One region of the Qipengyuania sp. MTN3-11 genome, then DNA from elsewhere that is predicted to be linked to it. Evidence: predicted binding sites of a transcription regulator. Region 1 holds the regulator's gene; each other region holds the start of a gene.
The links. The regulator LexA, encoded in region 1, represses DNA repair genes until DNA is damaged. The targets are predictions, from matches to a motif close to GTTCCNCNCTTGTTCT.
Positions count from the first base shown of each region.

Region 2: the regulator LexA is predicted to act here: its motif matches at 2,382-2,397, upstream of recA (recombinase RecA).
Region 3: the regulator LexA is predicted to act here: its motif matches at 1,755-1,770, upstream of uvrA (excinuclease ABC subunit UvrA).

Region 1 is NZ_BTGM01000004.1:248,698-252,907, forward strand. It holds gene trpD (anthranilate phosphoribosyltransferase) at 1-522, shown strand, start outside; gene trpC (indole-3-glycerol phosphate synthase TrpC) at 519-1,307, shown strand; gene moaC (cyclic pyranopterin monophosphate synthase MoaC) at 1,462-1,935, shown strand; gene lexA (transcriptional repressor LexA) at 2,175-2,870, shown strand; gene ACGHN1_RS14035 (ComEC/Rec2 family competence protein) at 2,889-4,210, opposite strand, start outside.
Region 2 is NZ_BTGM01000001.1:1,399,465-1,403,674, reverse strand. It holds gene alaS (alanine--tRNA ligase) at 1-299, opposite strand, end outside; gene ACGHN1_RS06770 (glutathione S-transferase family protein) at 383-1,009, opposite strand; gene recA (recombinase RecA) at 1,245-2,303, opposite strand; gene ACGHN1_RS06760 (response regulator) at 2,420-4,210, opposite strand, start outside.
Region 3 is NZ_BTGM01000001.1:1,374,768-1,378,977, forward strand. It holds gene ACGHN1_RS06640 (hypothetical protein) at 1-26, opposite strand, end outside; gene thpR (RNA 2',3'-cyclic phosphodiesterase) at 23-565, opposite strand; gene ACGHN1_RS06650 (lysozyme) at 587-1,405, opposite strand; gene uvrA (excinuclease ABC subunit UvrA) at 1,781-4,210, shown strand, end outside.

The DNA of each region.
Region 1 (4,210 bases):
CAGCCCATCCGCCAGAGGCTCGGCATCCGCACGATCTTCAACCTGATGGGTCCGCTGTCCAATCCCGCCATGGTCGAACGCCAGCTCATCGGCATCGCCCGGCCGGCCTATGTCCCCATCTATGCGGCGGCGAAGGCCCGGCTGGGGACCGAACGCACTTTCATCGTTTCGGGCGACGAGGGGCTCGACGAGCTCAGCCTGGCGAGCGGCAACGAGCTCGCCGACGTAAGCGGCGACGATTTCGAGATGCGCCGCGTGGTCGCGGTTCAGGCCAATCTTCCCCATGCCCCGGTGGAGGCGATCCGCGGCGGCGACGCGCAGCACAATGCCCGGGCGCTCGAGGCCCTGTTGAACGGCGCTCCCGGCTCCTATCGCGACGCCGTGCTGTTCAACGCCGCCGCCACGCTGATCGTCGCCGGCAAAACGGAAGACTGGGTCGAGGGCACCGAGCTGGCGCGCGAGGCGATCGGTTCGGGCCGTGCGCGCGCCCTGCTCGCCGACTGGATCGAGATGACGCGGTGAGCAAGCTCACGGAGATTTGCGCCAACAAGCGGGTCGAGGTCGAAGAGCGCAAGCAGGCGCGAACGCTCGCCGATCTCGAGCAGGCGGCGCAGATGCAGACCGCGCCGCGCGGTTTTGGCGCCGCACTCGACGCGAAACAGCGCTCGGGCTTCGGACTGATCGCGGAAATCAAGCGAGCTTCGCCCTCGAAGGGATTGATTCGCGAGGATTTCGATCCCGCAGCGCATGCGCGGGACTATGCCGCCGGCGGTGCCGCCTGCCTGTCGGTCCTCACCGACGCGCCCTATTTCCAGGGGCACGACGACTACCTTCTCGCCGCGCGCGCCGCCTGCGATCTGCCGGTTCTGCGCAAGGACTTCATGGTCGATCCCTGGCAGGTCGCGGAATCCCGGGCGCTCGGCGCCGACGCCGTGCTGGTGATCGTTGCCGCGCTCGAAGACGCAGCGATGGCGGAGATCGAGGCTGCCGCCCTCGACCACGGCATGGACGTGCTCGTCGAAGTGCACGACGAAACCGAACTTGAACGCGCCCTTGGTCGCCTGCGATCACGACTGATCGGCGTGAACAATCGCGACCTCAGGACCTTCCGCACCGATCTCGCCACCACCGAACGGCTCGCAGCGCTGATGCCGGACGATGCGCTGGTGGTCGGCGAAAGCGGCATCGCCAGCCACGCCGATTGCCTGCGTCTCGCAGATGCCGGTGTGCGCAGCTTCCTCGTTGGCGAAAGCCTGATGCGGCAGGACGATGTCGAGGCGGCCACCCGTCGCCTGCTGCACGGCTGAGGCTGTCCTACAGCGCGCGCTTCTGGCACAGGCCGGGCATGACGATGCTCGCCACCCAACCCCGCTTCATCCGGCAAACCCGCCGTAGTGCCCCGAATTTTCTATTCCTGGACCGTGTAACACCCGGTCCATGTCCAACACGGGTTTCGTTGCCGTGAGCGGCCTCACCCACCTCGACGAAGAGGGCGCGGCGCGGATGGTCGACGTCGGTGGCAAGCCGGCCACGGCCCGCCGGGCGGTCGCGACCGGGCGCATCCGGATGAGCGCCGCCGCGCTCTCTGCGCTGACCGAGGGACCGGGGGCCAAGGGCGACGCACTCGCCGCCGCCCGGATCGCCGGGATCATGGCGGCCAAGAAGACCGGCGAGCTGATCCCTATGTGCCACCCGCTCGGGCTCGATGCGGTGTCGATCGATCTCGCGCAGGAGGAGGGCGCCGTCCGCGCCACCGCCACCGCCTCGCTCACCGGCCGCACCGGAGTCGAGATGGAGGCCATGACGGCGGTCTCGGTCGCGCTGCTGACGCTCTACGACATGGGCAAGGCCGTGGACCGGGCGATGGTGGTCGAGGACATCCGCCTGCTGGAAAAGAGCGGCGGCAAATCGGGCGAATGGCGCGCGGACCCATGAAGGAACCCGCTGCGCTCGACTAACTCCACCCGTACGCGCATCGGCGGATCTCCTGACCGATCGGCCTGCCGAGGCGCGAGAGGTCAAATCCAGAACGCCTGTTCCGTGCTATTGGCTCGGAAATGGCGGGATCGCTTGACTTCCCGAATTGTGTTGCTTACTTGTTCCACATTCGTTCACAGCCTTGTCCACAATCACTGTCGGCAGCGGCGAACACGGCGACCCGAGGAGCGCGCACAATGCTGACCGCCAAGCAGCACGAATTGATCCGTTTCATCCAGACCCGGCTCGAGGCGACCGGCATCTCCCCATCCTTCGAGGAGATGAAGGAGGCGCTCGATCTCAAGAGCAAGTCCGGCGTGCACCGGCTGATCTCGGCGCTGGAAGAGCGCGGCTTCATTCGTCGGCTGCCCAACCGGGCGCGCGCACTGGAGATCGTCAAGCTGCCCGAAGATGCGGTGAGCGCGCCTCGTGCATCGGCGCCGACGCCCGCTAACGACGCAATGGCGGCGGCATTGACGGCCAAGGCGGTCGCGCCCGAACCGGCGAACGATGTGATCGACATCCCGCTTCACGGACGGATCGCCGCCGGTGCCCCGATCGAGGCGATCGAGGGACAGTCCAGCCTGCCGGTTCCCGCAGCGCTGCTCGGCCCCGGCGAGCATTTCGCGCTCGAGGTTTCGGGCGATTCGATGATCGAGGCCGGGATCTTCGATGGCGACTTCGCGCTCATCCGCCGGACCGACACCGCCCGTGACGGGGAAATCGTCGTCGCGCTGGTGGAAAACGAGGAAGCGACACTCAAGTATCTGCGCCGCAACGGCAGTTCGATCACGCTCGACCCGGCCAACTCCTCCTATGCGCCGCAGGTCTATCGTCAGGACCAGGTGCAGGTTCAGGGCAAGCTGGCGGGGCTCCTCCGGCGTTACCACTGAGGCGGCCGCCCAAGGCGGCTATCGCGACGCGTCGCGCCACCATCCATGCGCGCCCTGGGACTGGGCGACCGTCACGAGCCGTGGCCGTTCCAGATAGATCGCCAGCCCGCCCTCGCGCTGAAGGAAGCGCCGGTCGGCCTTCAGCCAGCGCGGGCGACAGCTTCGTGGAAGGAAGCGGTCGGCGACGACGATGTCCGCCCTGTCGCAGGCTGCGGCGAGCGCGCGTTCCTCGACCATTTCGTTGCTGCGCGCCATCAGCAGCGTCCACCCGCGTCCCGCCCGTTCCAGCGTCAGCACGCAGAATTCGGGCGAGCAACGCGCACCCGGCCACTGGTCGAGAGGGAGCGGTTCGGCCGCTACCCCGGCGAGTTCGCTCAGATTGTCCCGCGCATAATCGCTCCGGCTCTCGCGCAGGACCAGCAGGCGCTCGTCCTCGCCGACGATCCCGACATGCCGCCCGTCGCGTGTCACCAGTACGTCGGGGGTCGGGGTCGCCGCCAGCAGCGCGGCTCCGATGCCGGCCGGAGCAAGCCCCCAGAACCGCTGCCGCCCTCGCCACAGCGCCAGCCACAGCGAGCCCGCCACGAACAGCAACAGCGTGCCGAGACCCATCTGCGGCACCAGCTTCACCGCGCCCGGCTGCGCTGCGGTGAAATGGGCGAGCCCCAGCAGCAGGTCGAGCGACAGCCCCACCAGCCACCACACCGGCGCGCCGATGCCCATGGTGTCGAGCAGCAGTGCGAAGGCGATGAGCGGCATCGAGACGAAGGTCACCAGCGGGATCGCGAGCACGTTGGCGAACGCGCCGTAGAGCCCCGCGCGGTGGAAATGGAACAGCACGATCGGCGTCAGCGCGATCTCGATCAGCAGCCCGGTGAGGAACAGCATCAGCATGCGCCGGCCGAACCAGCGAAGCCAGCTCTCCTCCCGGGGCGCGAGGAAAGCGCGCACCGGCGCAGCGTTGTGCAGTGCCACGATCGCAATGACGGCGGCGAAGCTCATCTGGAAGCTGGGGCCGACGAGCGATTCCGGCCACAGCATGAGCACCACGATTGCCGCCACCGCAACCATCCGCATCGACAGCGGCTCGCGCCCCAGCGCCAAGGCGATGAGAGCCAGGACCGCGCCTACGCAGCTGCGCACTGTCGGCACCTCGGCCCCGGTCAGCAAGGTGTAACCGATCCCGGCCATCGCCCCCACCCCGGCGGCGACCAGCGGCAATCGGATCCGGAGGGTCAGCCAGGGCCACAGAGCGAGCAGCTTGAGCGCGAGGAAGTAGCCCCCCGCGATGACCGCGCTGACGTGCAGGCCACTGATCGACAGCAGATGCGTCAGCCCGG
Region 2 (4,210 bases), on a different contig from region 1:
TCTCCGAAGCTGAAATTGCCGAGCATCTCGAAGAAGGTGTGATGCCGGGCCGTGTAGCCGACGTTGTCGAGATCGTTGTGCTTGCCGCCGGCGCGCACGCATTTCTGGGCGCTGGTCGCGCGCTGCGCGGGCGGAGCTTCGAGCCCGGTGAATGCGTTCTTGAAGGGCACCATGCCGGCGTTGACGAACATCAGCGTCGGATCGCTGTAGGGCACCAAGGGCGCGCTCGGGACCTCGACATGGTCGGCCCGCGCAAAATAGTCGAGGAAGGCGCGGCGGAGTTCGTTGGTCGAGGTCATGGTGGCCAGTTAGGCAATGGCGTGCGGGGCGACAAGCAAGGAAAGCCGCTCACAGTTTGCGGCGTGGTGATCAGGCGGCGGCCTTACCAGGCAAAATAGGGTCCGGTTTTCTGGCGTGCACGCTGCCAAGCGTCCCGGGCATGGATCTTCTCGACGAAAGCGGCGAGTTTCGGCGCCTTCTCGGCATAGCCCTGCATGACCGCGATCTCGGCGGGAAAGCTCATCATGACATCGACCGCCGTCCAATCCTCGCCGATGAAATGAAGGTTTTCGCCAATCCGCTCTTCGGCAAATTCGATATGTGCGGCCAGTTGCTCCTCGATACGAGGAAAAAGCGGCGCCGCGCCCTCGCCCAGACGGCCGAAGTATATCTTCAGCATGACCGGGACGAAGAAGCTGCTCTCGGCGAACTGCATCCATTCGGCGTGGGCTATCCAGTCGTCCGAGCCATATCGGGGGACCCAACGATCGCCGCCGTAACGGACGCAAAGATACTCGATAATCGCGCCGCTCTCCGAAATCGAGCGACCGGCGTCCTCGATCACGGGGGACTTACCAAGCGGGTGAACGGCCTTGAGTTCGGGAGGCGCCAGATTCGTCTGCGCATCGCGCTGATACGCGACGAGTTCGTAGTCGACACCCAGCTCCTCGAGCAGCCAGAGGATGCGCTGCGAGCGGCTGTTGTTGAGGTGGTGGACGATAACGGTCACGCGCGTTCTCCCGGTGGCGATTCGAGATCGATGCTAGAAGCGCACACACCGGCGATCCAGAAACTTGCGCGCAAGGCGCGGAAAAGCCGGTGCGGTTGGGAAGCCTTCGCAAGCGACGGCCCCGGCACGCACCGGCTTTCCGTGTGTTCGGGAGCGAACGGCCACGGTGGGGACAGTGGCTCCATAGCGACCGGCGAGAAATAAGCCGGGCGCGCTCCCGCTTGAGAAGATCCGATCAGTCGTCCGCGTCCGGACCGGTCATCATCTCCTCGGCAACCTCGTCGGTCCGGCCGCGTATGGCGGCTTCCAACTTGGCGCAAACTTCGGGGTTTTCCTTGAGGTAGACCTTGGCGTTTTCGCGTCCCTGGCCGATCCTGATGCTGTCATAGCTGAACCAGGACCCGGATTTCTCCACCACACCGGCCTTGACGCCGAGGTCGAGGATCTCGCCGATCTTGGAAATGCCCTCGCCGTACATGATGTCGAACTCGACCTGCTTGAACGGCGGGGCGACCTTGTTCTTGACGACCTTCACCCGGGTCGAGTTGCCCACCACGTCGTCGCGATCCTTGATCTGCCCGGTGCGGCGGATGTCGAGACGGACCGAGGCATAGAACTTGAGTGCGTTGCCGCCGGTGGTGGTTTCCGGATTGCCGTACATCACACCGATCTTCATCCGCAGCTGGTTGATGAAGATGACCATGCATTTGGAGCGGTTGATCGAGCCCGTAAGCTTACGCAGCGACTGGCTCATCAGCCGCGCCTGCAGGCCGACATGGCTGTCGCCCATCTCGCCCTCGATCTCGGCCCGCGGCACCAGCGCCGCGACCGAATCGACAACCAGCACGTCGATCGCGTTCGACCGCACCAACGTGTCCGTGATCTCGAGCGCCTGCTCGCCGGTATCGGGCTGCGACACGATGAGCTCGTCGATATCGACACCAAGCTTCCTGGCATAGATCGGATCGAGCGCATGTTCGGCGTCGACGAAGGCCGCCGTGCCCCCGGCCTTCTGCGCCTCGGCAATCACATGCAGCGCCAGCGTGGTCTTGCCCGAGCTTTCCGGGCCGTAGATTTCGATCACGCGGCCCTTGGGCAGGCCGCCAATGCCAAGCGCGATGTCGAGACCGAGCGATCCGGTCGAAATCGATTCGACATTCATCGCTTCCTTCTGGCCCAGCTTCATCGCCGAACCCTTGCCGAAAGCGCGATCTATCTGCGCGAGCGCGGCATCGAGTGCCTTCTGACGGTCCACGTCGTTTTCCTTGTCTACGAGCTTGAGATTGGCCGCCATCGCATCACCTCCACCGAATGACCAGAGCCGGGTGTCGACTCATCAACGATGACACCCATGTATCGGGTTTGTTCCTGTAGAACAAGTGGGGAACGAAGATTTATTTTCAAACCAAATCAAGCGCCCTCGCGCACCTGCTCGCCGAGCACCTCGGCGACCTTGGCGTTGATCTGCTGGACACTGAAGGGCTTGGGAATGAAATGCATGTTGTCGATGTCGATCTCGCTGCGCAGATGCTCTTCGGCATAGCCGGACATGAAAAGGATCGGCAGGTTCGGCTTCACCTTGCGGATGTCGCGGGCCATGGCGGGACCGTCCTTCACCGGCATTACGACGTCGGAGACGACGAGGTCGAACTCGCCCTTGCCGTTGGCGATGATCGCCAACCCTTCCTCGCCGTCGCTGGCGGTGGTCACGGAATAGCCTGCCCTGGTGAGAGCGCGTTCGGCGACGGCGCGGACCATGTCCTCGTCCTCGACGAGCAACAGGCTCGCGCCACCCGACCATTCGCTCGCCCGCTCGTCTTCGACCGGGTCCTTGCGGGCAGGTGCGGGCACCTCGCCCTTGTGCACCGGGAGATAGACCGTGAACCGCGCCCCGGCGACCCTGCCGTCCGATCCGGTGACATTGTCCGCGAAGATGAAACCGTTGGACTGCTTGACGATGCCATAGACGGTCGAGAGGCCTAGCCCGGTGCCCTTGCCCTGTTCCTTGGTGGTGAAGAACGGCTCGAAGATCTTGTTGATCACCTGTTCGGGTATGCCGCCGCCGGTGTCCTGAACGATCAGCACGGTGTAATCGTCCGCCGGCATGATATCGATGCCGAGCTTGCGCACATCGCGCGCGGACACGCGCCGGGTCGCGAGAGTGAGCCGGCCCTTCCAGTCCGATCCGGCCCGCGCGCCATGCCCGTGCATCGCGTCGCGGGCATTCACCGCGAGATTGATGATCACCTGTTCGAGCTGCTGCGGATCGGCCCGCACCGGGCCCAACTCGCGATCGTGCCTGATAGAGAACTCGACCTTGTCGCCCATCAGCCGCTTGAGCAGCTGGCTGACCTCGCTGACGACATCGGGCAATTGCAGGACGACGGGGCGCAGGGTTTGCTGGCGACTGAAAGCGAGCAGCTGGCGGGTCAGCGAGGCGGCGCGGTTCGAATTCGCCCTGATCTGCTGGATGTCGTCGTAATCGCTGTCGCCCGGCGTATGGCGCAGGAGCATCAGGTCGCAATAGCCGATGATCGCGGTCAGCACATTGTTGAAATCGTGTGCGACGCCGCCGGCGAGCTGGCCGACGGCCTGCATCTTCGTCGCCTGGGCGACCTGACGGCGCAGGCGCTTTTCCTCGGTCGAATCCGACAGCGACAGCAGCACCGCCGCATCGCCCAGCCCGCGCACTCCGGCAAGGCCGATCGAAACCGGTTCCTCGCGGTCGTTGGCGAGACGTACCGCGATGTCGCCGCTCGCGGTCGCGCCGCGAGCGAAGCGGCGCACCGTATCGGCAAACGGACCCTTGTCCTCCCGAACCACGAGATCGGAGGGGAATTGCGGCAATCCAACCTGTTCGCGCTCGACCGCGCGGAGGAAGGCCTTGTTGGCGAAGAGGAAGCGACCGTCGCGGTCGGTCAGCGCAAGCCCGAGGGGAAGTGCCGACAGCAGCGCTTCCAACTGCGGCACGGAAGCCTTGCCACTGGCCTCCCACCCTCCGCCGAAGCCCACGCTGCTGTCGATCAGCAGCATGACCGAGGGTCTCGTTTCAACGCCTTCGTCCGGGGAATCGCCGGCGTCGAGCGGGATATGAACCAGCGTCTGAGGCGATCCCTGCTGCCCCTCGCGAGCGAAATAGATACGGTCGCGGTCGTCGGTGCGAAGCAGCTTCACGAACTCCTTCCCCGCCAGCGAACTGTC
Region 3 (4,210 bases), on a different contig from region 1:
CAGGTAGTGCGGGACGTGCGGATCATGCTGGCTTCAATTGGTAGCGGACCACGGGCTCGTAAAGGGCGCCGCCGCGGCCGAGGTGGCTTTCGTAGAGCGTGAAGGCCTCGACCGCCCACGGTTCCGATCGCAGATCGCCGTTGCGAGCGATCCACTGACCGATCGGCACCGTCGAGCGGTTGAGGCGGGCGATGGTGACATGCGGGGCGAATTTGCGGGTTTCGGGTGCGCAACCGGCGCGCCGGCACGCACTTTCGACCCGGTCCGCAAGCGCCAGCAGCTCCTTTGACGCCATGACGCCTGCCCACAGCGTGTGCGGTCGCCCGCGTCGCTCGAAATGGCCGACCCCCGCCAAGGCGAGCGTGAAGGATTCCATGCCGATGGTTGCGAGACTTTCGGCGATGTCTTCGGCCAGCGGGCCATCTGCGTCTCCGATGAATCTAAGCGTGAGGTGGAGCTGGTCCTCGCCCTGCCAGTTCGCACCTTCGAGCCCTTCCATCCGGTCGATCAACGCGTCGCGGATACATTCGGGAGGACGTATGGCGACGAACAGCCGATGCGACATGGCAGGGCCTCCTCGCGTTCGTCAGGCGGTGGAGCGAAGCGCACCGCGCGGGTTCTCGTAATGCGCGTCGAGGAAGATTTTCGCCCTGCGGTCGCTGCGGAACTCCAGCCCGCGGGCGACCTCTCCCCCGGCATGGGTGTAGTCGAGTTCGGACGCGATCCGGCGGTAGTCGCCCGACTGCACCGCTGCATTCAGGCGCGGACTCTCGCTCTCCGAGACATTGCCCAATCCGACGTTGTAGACCAGATCGACCAGCGCATCGAATTCGTGCTGGTGAAGCGGAAGATCGCCCACCAACTGCCGGACGCCTTCCTCCGCCTCGATCAGGTCGCCTTCGAGGAAATCGAGCACCTGCTGCTTGTTGACCCGATCCCCGACCCGCAGATTGTCGCCTTCGTCGATCAGATGGCCGACGCCCACGGTGGGATAGCCGGCCACGTCGCGATAAACGACGTAGCGAACGCCTTCCTCCTCGATCAGCGCCTTTTTGAATTTCGCGCTGGCCTTGAGCAACGGTGCCGGCATCCGCTCGCCATGGAAGGCATCGGTCAGTTCGATGGAATTGGGGTCGAGGCTCCCCCGGCTGAACCCCGGTCCGGTGAAGGCGGCGAGCCCGACCGCGCCCGCGGTGAGCAGGGCGGTCGTTGCCTTGCGGCTCGAGATCGACGGCTTGACGTTGAACACCCGTCGCGCAGCATCGCGCGCGCGTTTCAGATCGCTGCGCTGGCGCTTCTTGAGCTCGCGGTCATGCAACCGTCGCGCCTCGCGAAACCTTCGATCGCGGATGGCATTGTCGGCTCTCGGCACGGCGTCGAGAGGCGTGTCGAGGTCTTTCATCATCTGACGAATACGTGCATTGGCCGCCGAAGCAGGCGAATTACTGCCGGGCATTCGTCGATCTTCGGGCGCTTTCTCGCTCGGATTGGATGACATTCTTGCTCGTACCTCGGTAACTTCTGGAGGGCCGTGCCGATTTCGCGCGGTCTGCCGCAATCGAAGCTCGGCTTGGCCCCGGTCTCACCCAAATAACGGACAAGCCGAGCCAAAAGGTCCACGACTCATCGGACGAGGGGGGCGGATCGAAGGCCAATCGCCGTTTGCCTATCAATCTCGGCGTCGGGGGTGGCGGTAGCTGCGAACCGGCCCCATCTGCTTGGCGCAGGTGGGATGAACCCGCCCTTGACACTCCCGAACGAAAGCGGAACACGGAACTTCATGGCACTCACCAAAATCTCGGTTCGCGGCGCGCGGGAGCACAATCTCAAGGGCATCGACATCGACCTGCCCCGCGACTCGCTGATCGTCATCACCGGGCTCTCGGGCTCGGGCAAGTCGAGCTTGGCCTTCGACACCATCTACGCCGAGGGGCAGCGGCGTTACGTCGAGAGCCTGAGCGCCTATGCGCGCCAGTTCCTCGAGATGATGCAGAAGCCCGATGTCGAGCATATCGACGGGCTGAGCCCCGCGATCAGCATCGAGCAGAAGACCACCAGCCGCAATCCGCGCTCGACCGTGGCGACGGTGACCGAGATCTACGACTACATGCGCCTGCTCTGGGCGCGGGTGGGGATTCCCTACAGCCCTGCCACGGGCTTGCCCATCGAAGCTCAGACCGTTTCGAACATGGTCGACAGGGTGATGGCGCTACCCGAGGGGACGCGCCTCTATCTGCTCGCTCCGGTGGTGCGCGGACGCAAGGGCGAATACCGCAAGGAACTCGCCGAATGGCAGAAGGCGGGCTTCACCCGCGTGCGCATCGATGGCGAGATGTATCCGATCGAGGAAGCCCCGGCGCTCGACAAGAAGTTCAAGCACGACATCGAGGTGGTGGTCGACCGGCTGGCGGTGAAGGAAGGGCTGGAAACGCGCCTCGCCGACAGTTTCGAGACCGCGCTGCGGCTGGCCGAAGGGCTCGCCTATGTCGATCTGGCCGACGGCGTGGTGCCGGGGCGCGAGGACGAGGGTGCCAATGGTTCGGGGGTAGGCGGCGCGATGAAAGGCGCGGGTCTGCCGCCCAACCGCATCGTCTTCTCCGAAAAGTTCGCCTGCCCGGTCTCCGGCTTCACCATCGAGGAGATCGAGCCGCGGCTGTTCTCCTTCAACGCGCCGCAGGGCGCCTGCCCGACTTGCGACGGCATCGGCGAAAAGCAGCTGTTCGATCCGCAGCTGGTCGTCCCCAACGAGGCGCTGAGCCTCAAGAAGGGCGCGGTGGTGCCCTGGGCCAAGTCCAACCCGCCGAGCCCCTATTACATGCAGGTGCTCGCCAGCCTCGCCAAGGAATACGGTTTCGCGCTCGACACCGCCTGGCAGGATCTGAGCGAGGAGAACCGCTACATCATCCTCCACGGCACCAAGGGCAAGCGCGTGCCGCTGACCTTCAAGGACGGGCGCAAGCAGTACACCGTCAACAAGCCGTTCGAGGGCGTGATCGGCAATCTCAACCGCCGCCTGCTCCAGACCGAGAGCGCCTGGATGCGCGAGGAGCTAAGCAAGTTCCAGACCGCGCAGCCCTGCGAGACCTGCGGGGGCAAGCGGCTCAACGAGAAGGCGCTGGCGGTGAAGGTTCCGGGGCCGGACGGCCCTACCGACATCGCGACGCCCACGAAGATGAGCGTCAGCGACGCCAGGGCCTGGTTCCTCGCGCTGCCCGACCATCTCGGCGACACCCAGCAGCAGATCGCCCGCGCGATCCTCAAGGAGATCAACGAGCGGCTGGGCTTCCTCGACAACGTCGGTCTCGACTACCTCAACCTCGACCGCACCTCCGGCACGCTGTCGGGCGGAGAGAGCCAGCGCATCCGCCTCGCCAGCCAGATCGGCTCGGGCCTGTCCGGCGTGCTCTACGTCCTCGACGAGCCCAGCATCGGCCTCCACCAGCGCGACAACGACCGGCTGCTCGAAACCCTCAAGCGCCTGCGCGATCTCGGCAACACCGTGATCGTGGTCGAGCATGACGAGGACGCGATCCGCCAGGCGGACCACGTCGTCGACCTCGGACCCGGCGCGGGCGTGCGCGGGGGCGAGGTGGTCGCGCAGGGCACGCTCAAGCAGGTGCTCAAGTCGAAGAAGTCGCTGACCGCCGACTACCTCACCGGCCGCCGCGAAATTGCCGTCCCCGCCACCCGCCGCAAGGGCAACGGCAAAGAGCTCACCGTCCACGGCGCGCGCGCGAACAACCTTCAGAACGTCACCGCCAGCCTCCCGCTCGGCACCTTCGCCTGCGTGACCGGCGTGTCCGGCAGCGGCAAATCGTCCTTCACCATCGACACGCTGTATGCCGCCGCGGCGCGCACGCTCAACGGCGCGCGGGTGATCGCCGGGCCGCACGACAAGGTCACCGGCCTCGAATATTGCGACAAGGTGATCGAGATCGACCAGTCGCCCATCGGCCGCACCCCGCGCTCCAACCCCGCCACCTACACCGGCGCCTTCACCCAGATCCGCGACTGGTTCGCCGGCCTCCCCGAAGCGCAGGCGCGCGGGTACAAGCCGGGGCGCTTCAGCTTCAACGTCAAGGGCGGCCGCTGCGAGGCGTGCCAGGGCGACGGGCTGATCAAGATCGAGATGCACTTCCTGCCCGACGTCTACGTGACCTGCGAGGAATGCCACGGCAAGCGCTACAACCGCGAGACGCTGGAGGTGAAG